DNA from 4 places in the Enterobacter sp. JH25 genome. Region 4 is predicted to be linked to each of the others. Evidence: predicted binding sites of a transcription regulator. Region 4 holds the regulator's gene; each other region holds the start of a gene.
The links. The regulator Fur, encoded in region 4, represses iron uptake genes when iron is present. The targets are predictions, from matches to a motif close to ATAATAATGAGAACNACTATCAA.
Positions count from the first base shown of each region.

Region 1: L2Y28_RS12645 (TonB-dependent siderophore receptor) is a predicted target of Fur. The motif match lies at 3,672-3,694, and genes of this name have one in related genera.
Region 2: exbB (tol-pal system-associated acyl-CoA thioesterase) is a predicted target of Fur. The motif match lies at 3,044-3,066, and genes of this name have one in related genera.
Region 3: feoA (ferrous iron transporter A) is a predicted target of Fur. The motif match lies at 3,789-3,811, and genes of this name have one in related genera.

Region 1 covers NZ_CP091319.1:2,631,519-2,637,115, reverse strand. The annotation lists gene L2Y28_RS12665 (potassium/proton antiporter) at 1-1,053, opposite strand, end outside; gene ldcA (muramoyltetrapeptide carboxypeptidase) at 1,151-2,065, opposite strand; gene emtA (membrane-bound lytic murein transglycosylase EmtA) at 2,173-2,784, shown strand; gene L2Y28_RS12650 (flagellar brake protein) at 2,822-3,553, opposite strand; gene L2Y28_RS12645 (TonB-dependent siderophore receptor) at 3,714-5,597, shown strand, end outside.
Region 2 covers NZ_CP091319.1:3,852,757-3,858,353, reverse strand. The annotation lists gene L2Y28_RS18485 (AraC family transcriptional regulator) at 1-841, shown strand, start outside; gene yghB (DedA family general envelope maintenance protein YghB) at 887-1,546, opposite strand; gene metC (cystathionine beta-lyase) at 1,689-2,876, opposite strand; gene exbB (tol-pal system-associated acyl-CoA thioesterase) at 3,128-3,859, shown strand; gene exbD (TonB system transport protein ExbD) at 3,864-4,289, shown strand; gene L2Y28_RS18460 (hypothetical protein) at 4,381-4,818, opposite strand; gene L2Y28_RS18455 (hypothetical protein) at 4,811-5,215, opposite strand; gene L2Y28_RS18450 (ESA_00282 family adhesion-associated protein) at 5,318-5,597, shown strand, end outside.
Region 3 covers NZ_CP091319.1:4,303,820-4,309,416, forward strand. The annotation lists gene ompR (two-component system response regulator OmpR) at 1-428, opposite strand, end outside; gene greB (transcription elongation factor GreB) at 657-1,130, shown strand; gene L2Y28_RS20795 (Tex family protein) at 1,218-3,548, shown strand; gene feoA (ferrous iron transporter A) at 3,852-4,079, shown strand; gene feoB (Fe(2+) transporter permease subunit FeoB) at 4,110-5,597, shown strand, end outside.
Region 4 covers NZ_CP091319.1:1,287,497-1,293,093, reverse strand. The annotation lists gene ybfF (esterase) at 1-185, shown strand, start outside; gene ybfE (LexA regulated protein) at 314-601, shown strand; gene fldA (flavodoxin FldA) at 757-1,287, shown strand; gene fur (ferric iron uptake transcriptional regulator) at 1,579-2,025, shown strand; gene chiQ (ChiQ/YbfN family lipoprotein) at 2,118-2,444, opposite strand; gene chiP (chitoporin) at 2,492-3,889, opposite strand; gene glnS (glutamine--tRNA ligase) at 4,337-5,597, opposite strand, start outside.

The DNA of each region.
Region 1 (5,597 bases), 1.3 Mb from region 4:
AACCGCCAGGATAATCGGCACCGCGCCGCGCAGCCCCACCCAACTGATAAATATCCGCTCACGCAGGTTAAACCCGCGGAACGGCAGCAGCCCGGCAAACACCGACAGCGGACGGGCGAAGAAGATCATCCAGGCCGACAAAAGCAGCGCTGGCACGACGATAGGCAGCAGGTCGGAAGGCGTCACCAGCAGGCCCAGCACCAGGAACATGGCGATCTGTGCCAGCCAGGCCAGCCCGTCAAAGTTTTGCAGTATCGCATAACGGTTACGAATCGGTCGGTTGCCCAGCAGGAATCCACAGAGGTAAACCGCCAGAATACCGCTGCCGTCCAGCGCGGTGGTGACGGCAAAGATCAGGATCCCGCCGCTCAGGGCCAGCAGCGGGTAAAGGCCGGAAGGCAGCGTAATACGGTTGATTGTCTGCTGTAACAGGTAACCGCCGCCGAGACCAATGATAATCCCGAGGCCAAACTGCTGGAGGATGTGCCAGGCGAACATCCAGCTCAGGCCAGTTTCGTGCTGCTGGATCATCTCAATCAGGGTGATGGTCAGGAACACCGCCATCGGATCGTTGCTGCCGGATTCAATCTCAAGCGTGGAGCCAACGCGCTCGTTCAGCCCCTTGCCGCCGAGCAGCGAGAACACCGCCGCCGCATCGGTAGAGCCGACAATCGCGCCAATAAGCAGGCCTTCCATCATATCGAGGTTAAACAGCCAGGCTGCCATCATACCGGTCAGGCCGGAGGTGATTAGCACGCCGACGGTAGCCAGAGACAGCGCCGGGCCTAAGGCAACGCGAAACGAACTTGCCTGGGTGCGCATGCCGCCGTCCAGCAAGATCACCGCCAGCGCGAGGTTACTTACCATATAGGCGAAAGGGTAATTATCGAAGGGGATACCGCCGATTCCGTCAACCCCCGCCAGCATGCCGATAGCCAGGAAAATGACAAGAATAGGTATGCCAAGGCGCGATGAAAATGAACTTAATAAAATGCTGAAGGTTACCAGGATGGAACCCAGAATGAAAAGACTGATTATCGCTGTGGCACTCAATGTCGTCTTACTCCCACCTCAATGTGAACGCTGTTATTAAAACCCTAACATATTAACAACTGTATCTGCGTTTTATTGAGGGGGAATAACGGCTTTTTTATGCCTTTAAGACCGGATGACCGCTGATTGTTAACCGACTGCCTGAATTACCGTGTGCAAGGTGCGCCCGGGCACCCAGTGGCAAGGTAATGGTTTGCTGCTCATGGCCGAAATTCAGACCGGCGATCACCGGAATATCCAGCCGGGAACGAATGAAATCGACCATCGTCTCCAGCGTGTAGCCCGCGTCGTAATCGTTGGGGGCTGACCCGCTGAAACTGCCCAGCACAATGGCCGACTGCCGATCCAGGATCCCGGCGTGATAAAGCTGTAACAGCATGCGTTCGACGCGGAACGGGTGTTCGTTGATATCTTCCAGCACCAGAATGCCGTCCTCGATCTGCGGCAGCCACGGTGTCCCAATCAGCGATACCAGCATCGCGAGGTTTCCGCCCCACAGCTGCCCTTCACATTCCCAGTGCGGTCCGTTGCCTTGCCACTCGACGGTAAACGTCGGGTTTTGCAGGGCGCGCCAGAAATGGTCCTGCGTAAACGCATCCAGCTCCGGCGCACCAAAGTTGCCGGCCAGCATCGGGCCGCTAAAGGTAATGACGTTATGCAACGCCAGCAGGCCGAGCTGGATCGCCGTGAAATCGCTGTGTCCGCAGATTAACAGCGGATCCTGCTGCTGGCGTGCGGCCAGCCCGGCCCAGTCGATGCTCTCCAGCAGTCGGCTTGCGCCATAGCCGCCGCGCACGGCCAGCACAATAGTGTTTTCACCTTCCAGCGTCGCCAGGCTGTTGATATCGCTCAGTCTCTGCGCCTCCGTACCGGCAAAACGCTGCATGCGGCGGGGGATAATTGTCTGATTTTCTACCTGATGGCCCATTTCCAGCAGGCGCTGAACGCCCCGCTGTGCCGCCTCCTGGTTGATGCAGTAGCCCGACGGTGCGATGAGATGAAACTGAGGCATGGCAATTCCTTGCTGAATGAGAATCTAATTGTCTATATCATGCCGCTTATACGCCGCCTGCTTCAAGGGGCGACGTACCGCGATGACCGGCTATAAGGATAGATGACGTGAAATTGAGATGGTTTGCTTTTTTGATTGTGTTGCTCGCTGGCTGTAGTTCAAAACATGATTATAAAAATCCCCCCTGGAATCCTGAAGTCCCGGTAAAGCGGGCCATGCAGTGGATGCCGATCAGCGAACAAGCCGGGAAGGCCTGGGGCGTGAGCCCGCGCCTGATCACCGCGATCATCGCCGTGGAGTCCGGCGGTAACCCGACGCTGGTGAGTAAATCGAATGCGGTGGGGCTGATGCAGTTAAAAGCCTCTACGGCGGGAAGAGAGGTCTATCGCTACATGGGCTGGAAGGGACAGCCATCCACCAGCGAGCTGAAAAACCCGGAACGTAATATCTCTATGGGAACCGCTTACCTGAGCATTCTGGAGCATGGCATTCTGAAGGGGATTGACGATCCGGAAGTGATGCAATATGCGCTGGTGGTGTCGTACGTTAACGGAGCTGGTGCGCTGCTCCGAACCTTCTCATCCGATCGCAAAGAGGCGATAGAAGAGATTAACGATATGGATAAAGATGAATTCTTCGAACACGTTGTGAAGAATCATCCGTCAGCACAGGCTCCACGTTATATCTGGAAAGTACAGAAAGCAATGGACGCCATGTAACGTCTTTGTCGGGCGGCAGCACGCTGCCCGACGCCTTTCAGCGCACTTTATTCGCGCGTTCCCGCGCTTCACGCTCCAGTGAAAAAATGATGCGCTGTAGTTCGCGCTCGGCGCCTGGACCGACATTCAGAAAGCGAAAACTCAGTCGCGGCGTGGTAATGGTTTCGTTTTTGCCGTCCACCACCTTGCGCTCGCTGATGGCAATCAGCTGGGCGTCAAACCAGAAGCGTCCCCATCCGCCCATATCCAGCTCGATCTGACTAAAACGCATACCTTCCACCAGCCCCTCCGGCTTCGGCATATCCATCAACGCTCCCATGCCGCCCAGCGACAGGTCGAAGAGACGAAAGCGGATCTCTTTTTTGTCCGGCATTTTCGCCTTACAGAAGTAGGCCGGGTGAAGCGGGGCGCTGATGCGAAAATACTCGCGGCGCTGCACGAACCAGAGATTAGCGGGCAGGGGGGTGATAAACGCAGGCAAACCCTGGTACACGATCGTGGTCAGGCGAGGCAGTATAAACTCGACTTTAGCCCCCTGCGTTTCGGCCATCACCGAGAGGTTTTCTGCCTGTAGCGCGGCACGGTTTTCATCGCTCTGGCTACCCAGATCCACGATCAGGTGTTCTGCCGTCACGTCCAGGATCTTGCTGATAAACTGGCTGGTTGACCAGTTGATGCGCAGCGGCACCTCGCCCTTTTTCAGGTCGCGTAACACCCCTAATACAGCCAGCGGATTTTGTTTCAGGAACTGCTCACTGTAGCTACTCACGCCAGATGGCTCCTCGATAGATGACAGACTGTCTCTGGGTTATCGGCACGCTGGCATGAAACTTAATACAAACGATCTGTTTTTCTCCGCTGATATTGATTCGGTAATAAAAATGATAATAATTGTCGTTCCCAATATCATCTAATAATAAGACGACACTATGAGCACCTCACGTTTTGCGTTATGCGCGTTGGCAGGCGCCGTTACGCTGGCATTGCAGACACAGGCTTTCGCAGAAGAACCCACCATCGTGGTAACCGGTACAGAGCAGGGCAGCGCGCTCCCTGCCTGGACCAATAGCGCCACGAAATCAGCCGTCGCGGAAAGTAAAACGCCGCAGGTGATCAACACCATCGCCGCTAAAGAGATTGAGCAGCGGCACGCCAGTTCGGTAAACGAAATCCTGCGCTATGCGCCGGGCGTTTCCACGGAGGTGCGCGGGAGCACCTCTTACATGAGCGAGTACAAAATCCGCGGGTTCAACGTCGATCAGGAGTTCTACAACGGCCTGCAACTTCCCTATAACGTCACCGGGAACACCAAAGCGCGAATCGATCCGCTGCTGATTGAGAGCGTCGATATCCTGAAGGGGCCGTCATCCGTGCTGTATGGCGGCGGCTCCCCGGGCGGGCTGGTCAATATTCAGAGTAAAAAGCCGCAGAAAGAGGCGAAAACGGAACTGGGCTTTAATACTGGAAACCGCAAACTGAAAGAGGGGTACCTGGATTCCACGGGGCAGATCGCGAACAGCGACTGGAACTATCGTCTGCTGGGCAAAGCGACGGAAAGTGACGAACAGGCGCACACCACGCGCTATGAAAACTATCTGGTGGCCCCCTCCGTGACCTGGCAGCCGGATGACAAAACGCGCCTGACCATTGACGCGCTGGCGCAAAATACGCCGAGCCTGACGCCGTCTGATCCGATGCCGCTAAGCTATCTGCGGTCTAAATACGCCGATCGTCGTGACTATGCCGGGGATGAGTGGAGCGGCTTCAAACAGCGCCAGTGGATGCTGGGCTACAGCTTTGAGCATGAGTTTGACAGTGGCTGGGGCTTTAACCAGAAAGCGCGCTACTTTGACGTGGATACCCACCAGCGCAGCGCCTATTCCACCGGGACGGGCAGCGAGGTCTTCCAGCTTAACCGCTTCGCCTATACCACGGATGAAGATTTGCAGAGCTTCAACATTGATAACCAGGTTACCCGAACCGTCGCGCTGGGGGACTGGCAACATCATCTGCTGGCGGGCTTTGACTACCAGAAGCTGAACTCTCACTTCCATTATCGTTACGCCTCGTCCACACCGGGTATCGATATGCGCAATCCGGATCACTCGCAGATCGATAACGATGCGCTGGGGCTTGAAACAGCGCAGAAAAACCGTCTCGGCTATCAGCAGAATGGCTATTACCTTCAGGATCAGATTGCGTTTGGCGGGCTTAACGTGCTGGCCAGCCTGCGCTTTGACGACTACCGTTCCGTCACCACCAACTATCTGCAAAACGGTGACAAAGCCTGGGTATCGCAGGATCGCCTCACCAAACGACTGGGGGCGCTTTATGCCTTCGACAATGGTCTCTCGCCGTTTATCAGCTATTCGGAAGGTTTCGCACCGGTATCGCCGCAGGGTACGCTGACCGCGAAAGACGTTAAGCCCACCACCAGTAAGCAGGTGGAGGGTGGGGTGAAATATCTGCTGGCGGAATATGCAACTACCTTCACCGCCTCGGTGTTTAACATTCGTCAGAAAAATGTGGTGACCAGCGATCCGGGCTTCCTCAACTACCGACAGACCGGGGAAGTGGAATCGAAAGGCGCGGAGCTTTCCGCTATTAGTCGTCCAACGGATAACCTGACGCTGATTGCTAATTATGCCTACACCCACGCCATCAATACCGAAGATGACAAGTACCAGGGCAAACGACCGACGCAGGTCCCTGAGAACGCCTTTAATCTGTGGGGAGATTACACCTTTGACAGCACGCCGCTGAGAGGGTTAACGCTGGGGGCTGGTGCACGCTACACCGGGCCGATGGAGATC
Region 2 (5,597 bases), 2.1 Mb from region 4:
CGGAAATGATTCGGCTGAGCTGTTGCCGGATATCCGATTGCTCTACGGTACCCAGCCCGGAACGCGCACCCCGGTGATGTATCAGCCCGGCATCGTGTTTCTCTTTTCTGGCCATAAGATTGGCTATATCAATGAGCGCGTGTTCCGTTACGACACCAATGAATATCTGCTTCTGACTGTACCTTTACCCTTCGAATGTGAAACTTTCGCGACAGAGGAGGTACCGCTGGCCGGGATCCGCGTCAACGTCGACATTCTCCAGTTGCAGGAGTTGCTGATGGAGATTGGGGAGGACGAACTTTTCCGGCCGTCGATGGCGGCAAGCGGTATCAACTCCGCGACCTTATCGGAGGAAATTCTCTGCGCGATTGAACGCCTGTTAGACGTGATGGAAAGGCCTCTGGATGCGCGTATTCTCGGAAAGCAGATTATCCGCGAAATTCTTTACCATGTGCTGCTGGGACCGGGCGGCGGGGCGCTGCTGGCGCTGGTAAGCCGGCAAACGCACTTCAGCCTCATTAGTCGCGTGCTGAAGCGCATCGAGAGCCAGTACACGGAAAACCTCAGCGTTGATCAGCTGGCGGCGGAAGCCAATATGAGCGTCTCGGCGTTTCACCATAACTTTAAATCCGTCACCAGCACGTCGCCGTTGCAGTACCTCAAAACTTACCGTCTGCATAAGGCGCGGATGCTGATGATCCACGATGGCATGAAGGCCAGCGCCGCGGCGATGCGGGTCGGGTATGAAAGCGCTTCGCAGTTTAGTCGGGAATTTAAGCGTTACTTCGGCGTCACGCCGGGGGAAGATGCGTCACGTATCAGAACCATGCAGGGAGCGTGAGGGGAAACGGAGGCCGGGTAAGCGGTAGCGCCACCCGGCTTTTATTTATGCGCTGCAATACTTTTTCTTGATCACCACCGCAATGGTCCCCACCAGCCCTGCAACCAGCAGGAAAATCGGCAGGATCATCAGGAAGGTCATCACCTGGTCTTCATGGCGCTTAACAAAGGGGATCATATTCAGCGCGTAGCCGAGTGTGGTAACCACGCCCACCCAGAGCAGGGCGCTCAGCCAGTTGAAGAACTGGAAGCGGCGGTTAGAGAGGCCTGAAATACCCGCCATGGTAGGCAACAGGGTGCGAACGAACGCCAGAAAACGCCCGGCAAGCAACGCCAGCAGGCCGTGACGGTCAAACATGCAGGTCGCGCGCTGATGATATTTATGCGGCAGCTGCGCCAGCCAGCCTTTCACCACGCGGGTGTTTCCAAGCCAGCGCCCTTGCAGGTAGCTCAGCCAACAGCCGAGACTGGCCGCAGAGGTGAGGATCACCATTGTTGGTGCGAAGTCCATCACGCCCTTGCCGATTAACGCCCCTGCGAGCAGGAGCAGGCTGTCACCGGGTAAAAATGAGGCTGGCAGTAATCCATTTTCCAGAAACAGCGTCGCGAACATCACGAAATAGACAATCCCGACGACATGTGGGTCCGCCAGCGCGGCAAAATCGTGTTGCCAGAGCGCCGTGATGATATTTTGAATAACAGCCATGGACTTTCCTGTGGAACAGCAGATATAACGCTATTGTACTCCCAATTTTGCCTGTCGGGGTTGATCGCAGGCGCATCTCATACAGACTTTTCTGCTTGCGGTGTTCAGAATAGCGTCCAGGGAGTACATGTCAGCCAGCACTTTACACGATGCGCTCAAATCCTGCCGATAAATCCGCAATTAAATCGTCCACATTTTCCAGCCCGATATGCAGGCGGATTAAGGTCCCCTCGAAGTCCACCTCGCCGCCCGGGCGCAGGGCCGCAATCTGCTCCGGCTGATTGGGCAGGATCAACGATTCAAACCCACCCCATGAATAGGCCATGCTGAAGAGGGTAAAGTTATCCAGATAGCTTGCCAGCTCGGCGTCATTCAGGCGCTTCTTAAGAACAAATGAGAACAACCCGCTGCTGCCCGTAAAGTCACGTTGCCAGTATTCGTGGCCCTTGCTGCCAGGCAGCGCCGGATGGTTAACGCGCTCCACCTGTGGATGCAGCGCCAGCCACTGTGCAATTTGCATGCTGCTTTCGTGATGCTGACGCAGACGCACGCCGAGCGTACGGATGCCCCGGCTGGTCATGTAGGCGGTATCGGCATCCACCATCTGGCCCATCAGGTAGGCGTTTTCACGCAATTGCTCCCAGCAGCGGGCATTAGATACCGCCGTACCGATCATGCCGTCTGAGTGGCCAATCAGGTATTTGGTCGCCGCCTGAATGGAGATATCGATGTCAAATTCCAGGGCTTTAAACAGCACACCTGCCGCCCAGGTGTTGTCGATCATGATGATCGCTTCCGGCGCTATGCTGCGCACCGCCTTCACGATGGCCGGGACATCATGCACTTCCATGGTGATGGAGCCGGGAGATTCCAGGAACACAACGCGCGTGTTGGGCTGAATAAGCCCGGCAATACCGGCCCCAATCAGCGGATCGAACCAGCTGGTAGTGACGCCGAGCTTGCTGAGTATTTTGGTGCAGAAGTCCTGGCTTGGCTCGTAGGCGGTATTGGTCATCAGGATGTGGTCACCCTGTTCAACAAACGCCAGAATGGTATTGGCGACCGCCGCCGCACCGCACGGGAACAGCGCGCAGCCCGCGCCGCCCTCCAGTTCGCACATGGCTTCCTGCAACGAGAAATGGGTTAACGTGCCACGGCGACCGTAAAACAGCCCGCCCTTCGCGCGATTACGCGTGGCGATTTTTTTATCTTCGACGGTATCAAACACCAGCGAGGAGGCACGCTGGATCACGCTGTTGACCGAGCCCTGGGTGTATTTTTTACTGCGTCCTGCCTGCACCAGCGTGGTCTCAAGCTGCTTTTTAGTCATGTTCGCTAACCCTATTTTTATACGTCTGGACGTCCAGACTACCACGATTGTCAGGATGTGCATCCGGATGCTTATCGAATAAGCAGAAAATATTATCAAATATTCGCATAAGAAATTTTTACTGCGTAAGCGCAAGGAAAGTGAGCGAAAATTACGGCACTATGTAAATACTAATGAGAACTACTATCAATTCGACGACGTTTTGATATTATTACGTTCAGATTGTGTGATTTGCGTCCTGGAGATACAGAGTGGGTAATAATTTGATGCAGACGGATCTCTCCGTTTGGGGCATGTATCAACATGCTGACATCGTCGTTAAGGTTGTGATGATCGGCCTGATTCTGGCGTCCGTGATCACCTGGGCTATCTTCTTCAGCAAGAGCGCCGAACTTCTTTCACAAAAACGCCGCCTCAAGCGTGAGCAGAAGCAGCTGGCGGAAGCCCGCTCTCTGGATCAGGCTTCTGATATCACCTCATCCTTCCATGCGAAAAGCCTGACTACCCTGTTAGTGAACGAAGCGCAGAACGAGCTGGAACTCTCCGCAGGCAGTGAAGATAACGAAGGCATTAAAGAGCGTACCGGCTTCCGTCTGGAGCGTCGCGTTGCGGCCGTGGGTCGTCATATGGGCCGCGGTAACGGCTACCTGGCGACTATCGGCGCTATCTCCCCGTTCGTCGGCCTGTTCGGTACCGTCTGGGGCATCATGAACAGCTTTATCGGTATCGCCCAGACGCAGACCACTAACCTTGCGGTCGTCGCGCCGGGTATCGCAGAAGCGCTGCTGGCAACGGCTATCGGTCTGGTTGCCGCTATCCCTGCGGTAGTTATCTATAACATCTTCGCGCGCATGATTGGCAGTTACAAAGCCACACTGGGTGACGTTGCCGCGCAGGTTCTGCTGCTGCAAAGCCGCGATCTGGACCTGAACGCCAGCGCCGTTAAACCGGTGCATGCGGCGTCCAAACTGCGCGTAGGTTGATTGTATGGCAATGCGTCTTAATGAAAATCTGGACGATAACGGTGAAATGCATGAGATCAACGTGACGCCGTTTATCGACGTCATGCTGGTTCTGCTGATTATCTTTATGGTTGCCGCGCCGCTGGCGACGGTGGACGTGAAGGTGAATCTGCCAGCGTCCTCCAGCCAGCCGCAGCCGCGTCCGGAAAAGCCTGTCTACCTGTCCGTGAAGGCCGATAAGTCCATGTTCCTGGGCAACGATCCGGTGACGGATGCCTCGGTTATTCCGGCGCTGGACCAGCTGACCGGCGGCAAGAAAGACACCACCGTCTTCTTCCGCGCGGATAAAACCGTCGATTATGAAACCATGATGAAGGTAATGGACACGCTGCATCAGGCGGGATACCTGAAGATTGGTCTGGTCGGCGAAGAGAAAGCGGCCGCGAAGTAAAACGAAGGCGAAGCCGCCTTCCGTGCCGGGTGGCGGCTTCGCCTTACCCGGCCTACAATCTCAGGCTAGCGCCGCCGGGCGAACCACGTTGTCAGCAGTTAGAAGATGTTGTTGACGCCTCTTCATCGAGCGCCACGCAGGTGACGTTTGATGTGCGATAGTTGCCCTCCGAGAGTTTTCGGGTCAGGCGCAGGGTGGCTGTCTCGCGTGCCAGCAGGTACTGATAGTTCGTCTCCAGTCGCCCAAGGATCTTCTCTTTAAGCTCAGGGCGCTGCTCAATAATAGCGTTCATCACCGCGCCGTAAATCTCCTCTTTGGCCTGCAAGGCATAAATTTCCCGACGGTTCTGCCATTTCAGGCGCACCAGCGTGGCCGGAATCGAAACCAAGTCCTGCGTTATTCGCGTCATCTCGTCATTTTTTATCTTTTTCAGGGCGTCAAGATTCTGCTTTAAGATAAATTCATCGCTTTTCTTATCATCTAAAGTCAAATAAACGTTATTACCGCTATCATCATTCACGTTAATCATCCCCCAGGTTATAAAAAATGGGATTGCTTTTTTCACGCGTAATTAAGTTAAGCCAAATTTCATTGCCAGCTTCATTTATTTGCTGTGTTTTCTCGGCCATTATTTGACTTAGAGCCTGGGCATCTATTTCCCCTTCGGCCTGTAAATCATTTAGCAGATGAACTAAGGCTTCAATCTTGATGGCACGAAATAACCGTTCTTTTAAATGGCGATCGTGCTCTTCCAGCACCATATTACGGGATTTGCCGGTGCGTGAAACACCAATTAATATATCGGCTTCATAGTCGGAGAGTTTTCTTTTTCCTTGAGTGAAATTCGCCTCTTTATCTGCTTCCGTCGAAGGCTGTTCCACAGGCGTAATGTGGTACTTTGCCGGGACAAGATTGTCGGGCAGCATTTTAATTTCCTTTAATTTCAAAAGGGTGGGGTTGGAAAAAGGGTGAGATTCGTTGACAATATCATGAGGCAATTTTAAAATCAAAAAAAATGGAGCCTACCCATGAACAGCATTTTCTTCACGGTCGTAACGTTACTATTACTGACCGCTGGCGTGCTTTTATTGATGCAAGAGTTCAATAAAACGAAAGTGTCAAATGACGCCAGTGAACCATCGCAGCCTGAATTGATGTCCAAAGAGGAGGGGGAAGATCATTTCTCCGTCTTGATGAACGCTGTGACGCCAGTCTGGTACTGGCGGGTGAATCACGAATATATCGATTTCCTCCATGCGACAATTAAGCGAATGAAAATGGCCGAAATTAATGATACGCCCGGCCTGT
Region 3 (5,597 bases), 1.7 Mb from region 4:
AACTTACCGAATGCAATGACGGCCTCTTCCTGAGACGGCGCGCCCGGCAGCTCGTTCGCCTGACGACGCAGCACGGCGCGAATACGCGCCAGCAGTTCACGCGGGTTGAACGGCTTAGGAATGTAGTCATCAGCGCCAATCTCAAGGCCGACGATACGGTCAACTTCTTCACCCTTCGCCGTCACCATGATGATTGGCATCGGGTTGCTCTGGCTACGCAGACGACGGCAAATAGAGAGCCCATCTTCGCCAGGCAGCATCAGGTCCAACACCATCAGGTGGAAGGATTCACGCGTCAGCAGACGATCCATCTGTTCCGCGTTCGCGACGCTACGAACCTGGAAGCCCTGCTCGGTCAGATAACGTTCCAGCAGCGCACGCAGGCGCATGTCGTCATCTACGACCAGAATTTTGTAGTTCTCTTGCATTGTGTGTACTCCCAAAGGTTCGGATAAGCCTGGAACAGCGTATTCTAAAAAAGTGCACGGGTTCGACCAGCAAATTCTGGTATAAATTCTAGACGAAATTGTTACAAAGCATATTTAACAGCAGCTTATCTGTTCATTTCATCACATAAATCATTATTAATCTTGTCTGTTACACTGTGCGCTACGTATTGTGCGCAAAGACAGTTAACCGGCATTAAAGGCAGCACCATGAAAACGCCTCTGATCACCCGCGAAGGGTACGAGAAACTCAAAAAAGAGATGGATTACCTGTGGCGCGAAGAGCGTCCGGAAGTGACCAAAAAAGTCACCTGGGCCGCAAGTCTGGGCGACCGCAGCGAGAATGCGGACTATCAGTACAATAAAAAGCGACTGCGCGAAATCGATCGCCGGGTACGCTACCTGACGAAATGCCTCGAGAATCTCAAAATTGTCGATTACTCCCCGCAGCAGGAAGGTAAAGTGTTTTTCGGCGCGTGGGTCGAAATTGAAAACGACAACGGCGACACCCTGCGTTTTCGTATCGTTGGCTATGATGAAATTTTCGGTCGTAAGGATTACATTTCTATCGATTCACCCATGGCCCGCGCCCTGCTGAAAAAAGAGGTGGGCGATTTAGCCGTTGTCCAGACGCCCGCGGGTGAAGCAAGCTGGTACGTCAACGAAATCGAGTATGTTAAATAGTCCGAGAGCGCCCTCCCCGGCTGGCATTTTTTGGTGTCAGCCCGTATAACTATCCCCCTGATTTTCGATCCACAAGATGAACTGACCATGATGAAAGAGTCGCTCTGCCGCATTATTGCGGGTGATATTCAGGCCAGAGCCGAACAGGTAGAAGCTGCCGTTCGTCTGCTTGATGAAGGGAACACCGTGCCGTTTATTGCACGTTATCGTAAGGAAGTCACCGGCGGTCTGGATGACACGCAGCTGCGTAACCTTGAGACCCGTCTGGGCTATCTGCGCGAGCTGGAAGACCGACGTCAGGCGATCCTCAAATCTATCGGCGAGCAGGGCAAGCTGACCAGTGACCTGGAAAAAGCCATTAACGGTACCCTGAGCAAAACCGAACTTGAAGATCTCTATCTGCCGTACAAACCGAAGCGCCGCACGCGCGGGCAGATTGCGATCGAAGCCGGCCTTGAGCCGCTGGCCGACCTGCTGTGGAACGAGCCGTCTCACGATCCGGAAACCGAAGCCGCCAGATTTATCGACGCCGAAAAAGGCGTAGCGGACACCAAAGCCGCGCTGGACGGCGCTCGCTACATTCTGATGGAGCGCTTCGCCGAAGACGCGGCGCTGCTGGCCAAAGTGCGTGATTACCTGTGGAAGAACGCCCATATCGTCTCCACCGTGGTGTCCGGCAAAGAGGACGAAGGCGCGAAATTCCGCGACTACTTCGATCACCACGAACCCATTTCTACCGCGCCGTCTCACCGCGCGCTGGCGATGTTCCGCGGTCGTAACGAAGGCGTGCTGCAACTCTCCCTGAATGCCGATCCGCAGTTTGACGAGCCGCCTAAAGAGAGCCACTGTGAGCAGATCATAATCGACCATCTGGGCCTGCGCCTGAACAACGCCCCGGCGGACAGCTGGCGCAAAGGCGTGGTGAGCTGGACCTGGCGCATCAAGGTGCTCATGCACCTCGAAACCGAGCTGATGGGCACCGTGCGCGAGCGCGCCGAAGACGAAGCGATCAACGTCTTCGCCCGTAACCTGCACGACCTGCTGATGGCTGCGCCGGCTGGCCTGCGCGCCACCATGGGTCTCGATCCGGGTCTGCGCACCGGCGTGAAGGTGGCCGTGGTTGACGGCACCGGCAAGCTGGTTGCCACCGACACCATTTACCCGCATACCGGTCAGGCAGCGAAAGCGGCTGTCGTGGTCGCCGCGCTGTGCGAGAAGTACAACGTTGAGCTGGTTGCCATCGGTAACGGTACGGCGTCCCGCGAAACCGAACGTTTCTATCTCGACGTGCAGAAGCAGTTCCCGAAAGTGACGGCGCAGAAAGTGATCGTCAGCGAAGCGGGGGCATCTGTCTATTCCGCCTCTGAGCTGGCAGCGCAGGAGTTCCCGGAACTGGACGTTTCCCTGCGCGGTGCGGTCTCTATCGCCCGTCGTTTGCAGGATCCGCTGGCGGAGCTGGTGAAAATTGACCCGAAATCCATCGGCGTGGGCCAGTATCAGCACGACGTGAGCCAGACGCAGCTGGCGCGCAAGCTGGATGCGGTGGTGGAAGACTGCGTTAACGCCGTCGGCGTGGACCTGAACACCGCTTCCGTTCCGCTGCTGACCCGCGTAGCAGGCCTGACCCGTATGATGGCGCAGAATATCGTCGCCTGGCGTGATGAGAACGGTCAGTTCCAGAACCGCCAGCAGCTGCTGAAGGTGAGCCGTCTGGGGCCGAAAGCTTTTGAGCAGTGCGCGGGCTTCCTGCGCATCAACCACGGCGATAACCCGCTGGATGCCTCTACCGTTCACCCGGAAGCCTATCCGGTTGTCGAGCGTATCCTGGCCGCCACCCAGCAGGCGCTGAAAGACCTGATGGGCGACAGCAGCGCGCTGCGTAACCTGAAAGCGGTGGATTTTACCGACGAACAGTTCGGCGTGCCGACGGTCACTGACATCATCAAAGAGCTGGAAAAACCGGGCCGCGATCCGCGTCCTGAGTTTAAAACCGCGACCTTTGCTGACGGCGTGGAAACCATGAACGACCTGCTGCCGGGCATGGTGCTGGAAGGGGCGGTAACCAACGTCACCAACTTTGGCGCGTTTGTGGATATCGGCGTGCATCAGGACGGTCTGGTGCATATCTCTTCCCTCGCCGACAAGTTCGTTGAAGATCCGCACACCGTGGTCAAAGCGGGCGACATCGTGAAGGTGAAAGTGCTGGAAGTGGATCTTCAGCGCAAGCGTATCGCCCTGACCATGCGTCTGGACGAGCAGCCGGGCGACACTAACGCGCGCCGTGGCGGTAATGGCGGTGGCCGTGAACAGCAGCGTCCGGCAGCGAAAGCCGCGAAGCCACGCGGACGTGACGCACAGCCAGCAGGCAACAGCGCGATGATGGATGCTCTGGCAGCGGCGATGGGTAAGAAACGCTAATCCTGTAAATGCCTCTCACCCTAACCCTCGCCCCTTTGGGGAGAGGGCCGGGGTGAGGGGAAAAATTATATCGTAAAATATGAAACCGATTGCATATCCATATTTAAACCGCTATTTATCACTCCATTAACAAATACGCTTTTTATTCCTTCCCGGGTATTCCCGCAAATATTGAGCAAGGTCAAGCAGACCGCAAATTAATACGATTAACAACATCCCGTCACATTTTTATTATTGCTGATAAAAACTATTCTCATTATCATCGCAGTGTTGATTATTTAACCTCTCGTGGAATCAGGCGCTATGCAATTCACTCCAGAAAGTGCGTGGAAAATTATCGGTTTTACCCGTGAGATAAGCCCGGCCTATCGGCAGAAGCTACTGTCACTGGGCATGCTACCCGGCTCATCATTCCAGGTGGTGCGCGTGGCGCCGTTGGGCGATCCTGTTCATATCGAAACCCGACGCGTTAATCTGGTTCTGCGTAAAAAAGACCTCGCATTAATTGAAGTTGAATCTTTATCCCGTTAACAAGCCAGCGGTTTCAGTGAGTCTAAAACAATGAAAAAATTAACTATTGGCTTAATTGGCAATCCTAATTCCGGCAAGACAACCTTATTTAATCAGTTAACCGGCGCACGCCAGCGTGTGGGAAATTGGGCAGGCGTAACGGTTGAACGCAAAGAAGGCCAGTTCACAACGACAGATAATCAGGTCACGCTGGTTGATTTACCGGGGACCTATTCACTCACCACAATTTCATCTCAGACCTCTCTCGATGAGCAAATTGCCTGCCACTATATTCTGAGCGGCGACGCGGATCTGCTCATCAATGTGGTGGATGCCTCCAATCTCGAACGAAATCTGTACCTCACGCTACAGCTGCTGGAGCTGGGGATCCCCTGCATCGTGGCGCTTAACATGCTCGACATCGCCGAGAAGCAAAAGCTGCGCATCGACGTCGACGCCCTCTCCGCCCGTCTGGGCTGCCCGGTGGTTCCGCTGGTTTCTACCCGCGCGCGCGGCATTGACGCCCTGAAGCTGGCAATTGACCGCCACACGGGCAATGCCGACGTCGAACTGGTGCACTACGCCCAGCCGCTGCTGCGCGAGGCCGGGCAGCTGGCGCAGGAGATGGACAACGCCATGCCCGCCAGACAGCGCCTGTGGCTTGGCCTGCAAATGCTGGAAGGCGATATCTACAGCCGCGCCTACGCAGGCGATGCGGCGGATAAACTGAGCGTTGCACAGGCTCGCCTGAGCGACGAGCTGGATGACCCGGCCCTGCACATTGCGGATGCGCGCTATCAGGCCATCGCCGCTATCTGTGACGTGGTCAGCAATGCATTAACCGCTGAACCCAGCCGCTTCACCGCCGCCGTGGATAAGATTGTGCTCAACCGCTTCCTCGGTTTGCCAATCTTTTTACTGGTGATGTACGTAATGTTCCTGCTCGCTATAAACATCGGCGGTGCATTACAACCCATCTTTGATGGCGGCTCAGTCGCTATCTTCGTGCACGGTATTCAGTGGCTGGGCTACACCCTCCACTTCCCGGAATGGTTGACCATCTTCCTTGCGCAGGGGATCGGCGGCGGGATCAACACCGTCCTGCCGCTGGTGCCGCAGATCGGCATGATGTACCTGTTCCTCTCCTTCCTTGAAGATTCCGGTTACATGGCACGCGCCGCCTTCGTGATGGACCGCCTGATGCAGGCGCTGGGGCTGCCGGGGAAATCCTTCGTGCCGCTGATTGTCGGTTTTGGCTGTAACGTGCCGTCAGTCATGGGCGCGCGTACGCTGGACGCACCGCGCGAACGCCTGATGACCATCATGATGGCGCCGTTCATGTCCTGCGGCGCACGTCTGGCGATCTTCGCGGTCTTTGCCGCGGCGTTCTTTGGTCAGGAAGGGGCGCTTGCCGTCTTCTCCCTGTATGTGCTGGGTATCGTGATGGCTATTCTCACCGGCCTGATGCTGAAGCACACCATCATGCGTGGCGAAGCGTCGCCGTTCGTGATGGAACTGCCGGTTTATCACGTTCCGCAT
Region 4 (5,597 bases):
CTACCCTCTTTATTCGCGGCGGCAACTCCCCTTACGTCACTGACGCGTATCGTGACACGCTGCTGGCGCAATTTCCGCAGGCTCGCGCTCACGTCATCGCCGGTGCCGGGCACTGGGTCCACGCGGAAAAACCGGATGCGGTCCTGCGCGCCATTCGCCGCTATCTTACTGATACAGCGAATTGATTAAAAAGCCAGCGACCGGAAGACGACGGGCTTCCAGTCGTTGGCGTGTGGATATGGGTGATGTATGATGGCGCGCTTATCGCCCGGGCATTAGCAGGGCGGCGTGTTTCCCCCGAAGTCTCAGAATCATGGCCAAAGAACAAACGGACCGTACGACACTAGATCTGTTCGCGAATGAGCGTCGACCGGGACGACCGAAAACGAATCCGCTTTCGCGCGATGAACAGCTGCGTATCAATAAACGCAACCAGCTTAAACGCGATAAAAATCGTGGGCTTAAGCGTGTCGAACTCAAGCTGAATGCCGATGCCGTCGATGCGCTTAACGAGTTAGCTGACGCGCGCAACATCAGCCGCAGCGAACTGATCGAAGAGATGCTGATCGCCCAGCTTGAGACGTTACGCGGCAAGGCGTGAGTCAGAAAATCCCCAATATTACCTTTTTCATGTAGCACAGAGTGCAGTCCTGCGTGATAGCTGTTTCCGCAGGGTTGCCTGTTCTGCTATTATTGCCCTTATCCGTGGACAATTTGCGCCACCATACCATTAAGTTTCAAGAGGTTATTTTACTCATGGCAATCATCGGCATTTTCTTTGGCAGTGATACCGGCAATACTGAAAATATCGCAAAAAACATTCAAAAACAGCTCGGTAAAGACGTTGCTGATGTGCATGACATCGCCAAGAGCAGCAAAGAAGATCTCGAGGGCTATGACATCCTGCTGCTGGGCATCCCGACCTGGTACTACGGTGAAGCACAGTGTGACTGGGACGATTTCTTCCCGACGCTGGAAGAAGTCGACTTCAACGGCAAGCTGGTTGCCCTGTTTGGCTGTGGCGATCAGGAAGACTACGCTGAGTATTTCTGTGATGCGCTGGGCACTATTCGTGACATCATTGAGCCGCGCGGTGCGGCGATTGTTGGTCACTGGCCAACAGCGGGTTACCACTTCGAAGCTTCCAAAGGTCTGGCAGATGACGATCACTTCGTTGGCCTTGCCATTGATGAAGACCGTCAGCCAGAGCTGACCGCAGAGCGTGTAGAAAAATGGGTTAAGCAGGTTCGTGAAGAGCTGAACCTGGACGATATCCTTAACGCCTGATATCCCTGCGGCGCAACTCCGGTTGCGCCCGTTGTTCAGGTAAAACCGATTAAATTAATTGCTACAAACTTTTAACTTTTTCGTCCAGACCTGTACAATATCCCCCTGGTAAAAAGTGGGTGCCATCGAACAAGTTTGTTGGTGATACCACGTTTTTATAAGCATACTTTGCTTGAGACTTGCAGTTTTCATTTAGCCATGGCAGTTCTATAATGAGACGCATTATCCCAAGTGCATTTTCTGTCACTTCTTCTTTTGAAGTGAATCGTTTAGCAACAGGACAGATTCCGCATGACTGACAACAATACCGCATTAAAGAAAGCTGGCCTGAAAGTAACGCTTCCTCGGTTAAAAATCCTTGAAGTGCTTCAGGGGCCAGACAATCACCATGTCAGTGCGGAAGACCTTTATAAGCGTCTTATCGATATGGGTGAAGAGATTGGGCTGGCAACCGTCTATCGTGTGCTGAACCAGTTTGATGACGCGGGCATTGTTACTCGTCATAATTTCGAAGGCGGTAAATCCGTGTTCGAGCTGACTCAGCAGCACCACCACGATCACCTGATCTGCCTCGACTGTGGCAAGGTCATTGAATTTAGCGATGATTCCATTGAATCACGCCAGCGTGAAATCGCCGCCCGTCATGGCATCCGCCTGACCAACCACAGCCTGTACCTGTACGGTCACTGTGCTGAAGGGGATTGCCGCGAAAATGAACATGCGCACGACGCAAAATAAGTCAGTGTTCATACTCTGAGCCAGCCGTGAGGTTGGCTTTTTTTTGCCTGGAAAAAGCCCGGTAAGCGCAGCGCCACCGGGCGTAAAGCAACTTATTTATTGTTATTGCGAATCTCGTCCCAAATCTTATCGCAACGCTTCGCCACTTCCTGATCGTTACCGGTTTTACGCGCCTGAATACAGGCCTGGTAATCCATCACGCGAACGTTTTCCTGCGTGGCGAATTGCTCATGGGCTTTGTCTTTTTTCAGCACGTTCAGCACGCTTTGACAGGCTTCAATCTTCTCAGGTGAACCTTGTGCGGTATTGATGCAAGCGCTATACGCCTCTTTCAGACGGGAGTCTTCTTTCGGCGCCTGATCCTGCGCGCACGCCACCAGCCCGAATGCCAGCAGCGCAACGATTACCCTTTTTTTCATCATGTTCAGTCTCCATAACGGCGGGACACAGCCCGCCGCAGCATTCATCAGAAGATGGTAAATGGCGCAATGACCATAAATTTCACGTCGCGCTCATCCTGGAAGATGTTGCCGTAACCGCCCGCGTAGCTCGGGATATCGGAGTGGTTGTCATACTGGGTGAAGTGCAGTTTGAACATCGTGCCTTTCGCACGCCCCTCCTGCAGGGTGTAAATCGCATCCAGACTGTATGAAGACTCTTTCAGACGGTAGTTCGGATCGTAGTAGGCGTCTGGCGTAGCCATATCCGCTGGCTTCGCGTCCCAGGCGTACGCGTAGGACGCGCCCACTGCCCAGCCAGGCAGGTTCCAGTTCTTCAGGTCATACATTGCGCCGAAGAAGACTGCTTTTTCGCCGTCGGCGTTGAAGTCAGAGCGGTTATCCCACCAGATATCCAGACGACCGTTGGAAGAGGCGTAGGTTGGCGTCATACGTTGCAGGAAATAGCCCTGCTGCCCTTCTGCCTTGACCCATGTACCCTCCAGACGCAAATCAACCTGACCCACCTTGTAGCCGAAGGTCAGCGCCTGTAACCACGCGGTGCCGTCATAAATATCATTTACGCTGCCATCGCTGACCTTGTCGCGCGTACCGTAGAACTGATAGCTGGTGCTCAGCGGGCTACCTGCGATATCAAATTTGTAGCTGGCTTTAGCAAAGTACTGATCAATATAACCTTCAGCCTGACCAAAAGCCGCTTCCAGCACCAGATCGTTTTTGAAGTCGTACTTCGCCCCCAGCGAGTGGAGATAATCAACTTTGGTTTTTTTATCGTTTTGATAGAACTTGTCCATCTCAATGTGCCACGGCGCTTTGTACTCGTTGGTCCACATATAGGAGAAGCTCAACGCCCCCGCATCGCCGTAGTCAAAATTAGCACCGGCTTCCGCGCCCTGATAGGTACCTGGCATAAAGCTCCAGTGCGGCGCTAACAGCGTCTGACCGGTTGGCTGGATATAACCACCACGCGCCCAGACCGGGCCATATTTGAATTTTGCAGCCGCTTTATACAGGCTGATTCCGCTTTTATCGCCGGACCAGTCTTCGTCGTAAGCTTTATTGCTGGAGGAGAACGCAATTTCGTTCGGATGGCCGCTGTCGCCATTTTCGGCCATTTCAATTGCGGTGAACGCTGCAATATCGATCCCGAACATATCGGCGGCATATCCCGACTGGAAATCCAGGTTGGCGTTCCAGGTCGAGTGAGAAAGGTTAGTTTTGTATTTATCTTCAGTGACGTCTTTACGGTCACGCTCACGTTGCCAGTAATAAATACCGCCCGTAAGGGTGGAATCTTCAATGAAACCTGCTGCTTTTGCCTCTGGCGCAACCACCAGGCCCGACATTGCTGTCACACCGGCGATAGCCAGCGCCAGCGCACTACGTTTGCCACTGAACGTACGCATAGATTATTCCTCTTTGACGAATTAAAACGCCTTAAACGGCGAAAAACAGAAAAGACCAAATGGTCAGGGGTAGTCAGAAATACCCTCGAATTAACTACCGTCTTTAGGTTATTTTTCGCGACGCGAATTATCAATGCTTTTAATCAGGCAAAAGTCAGGATTATGACGAAGAGCACATATTTCGTAGTGCTTTGTAACATTTACCGTGAAGCGAGTACTGGCGGGGGAATACGCTAATTTTCAGTAAGTAACATTGAGATTGAGAATATATTTTTCAGCGTTTCAGTTTTTGGAAAACAACAAACTTTTTTTAAATAAAATAAGTAGCACCACATTGACCTGGAATGTTGGCTTTAAAAGATTATCCCGATGCTTAACGACATGATCGTTAAATAAAAAAACGCCGCATTACGCGGCGTTTGTTTCTCATTGACCAGAGCAGCGTTATTATTCGCCGATCTTAGTCCAGGTATCACGCAGACCCACGGTACGGTTAAATACTGGTTTTTCTGCCGTGCTGTAACGGCTGTCCAGGCAGAAATAACCCTCACGTTCGAACTGGAACGCTTTACCGGCTTCAGCGGCTTTCAGAGACGGCTCGGCATACCCCTGCTTGATAATCAGCGACTCAGGGTTAATAACCGCCAGGAAGTCTTCCGCTGCGCCTGGGTTAGGCACGCTGAACAGACGGTCGTAGAGACGGATCTCAACCGGCAGCGCATGCTGCGCGCTCACCCAGTGGATTACGCCTTTCACTTTACGGCCATCCGCCGGATCTTTGCTCAGCGTCTCTGCATCGTACGTACAGAAGATGGTCGTGATGTTACCTTCCGCATCTTTCTCTACGCGCTCGGCTTTGATTACATAGGCGTTACGCAGACGTACTTCTTTGCCCAGCACCAGACGCTTGTACTGCTTGTTCGCTTCTTCTCGGAAGTCGGCACGATCGATCCAGATTTCACCGCTGAACGGCACGTCGCGGGTGCCCATTTCCGGTTTGTTCGGATGATTAGGCATAGAGACCAGTTCGCTCCCGCCCTGCGGATAGTTTTCGATAACCAGTTTCACTGGATCGATCACCGCCATCGCGCGCGGCGCGTTTTCGTTCAGGTCTTCACGAATGCAGGATTCCAGAGACGCCATTTCGATGGTGTTGTCCTGCTTGGTGACGCCGATACGTTTGCAGAACTCACGAATGGAGGCGGAGGTGTAGCCACGACGACGCAGGCCAGAGATGGTCGGCATACGTGGGTCGTCCCAGCCTTCAACGTGCTTGTCAGTGACCAGCAGGTTCAGCTTACGCTTGGACATCACGGTGTATTCCAGGTTCAGACGAGAGAACTCGTACTGACGCGGATGCACAGGAATGGTGATGTTATCCAGCACCCAGTCGTACAGACGACGGTTGTCCTGGAATTCCAGCGTGCACAGAGAGTGCGTAATGCCTTCCAGCGCATCGCTGATGCAGTGGGTGAAGTCGTACATCGGGTAGATGCACCACTTGTTACCGGTCTGGTGGTGTTCTGCGAACTTAATGCGGTACAGCACCGGATCGCGCATCACGATGAACGGAGACGCCATATCGATTTTGGCACGCAGACACGCTTTACCTTCTTCGAAGCCACCGGCACGCATTTTTTCAAACAGCGCCAGGTTCTCTTCCACGCTACGATCGCGGAACGGACTGTTCTTACCGGGCTGAGTCAGC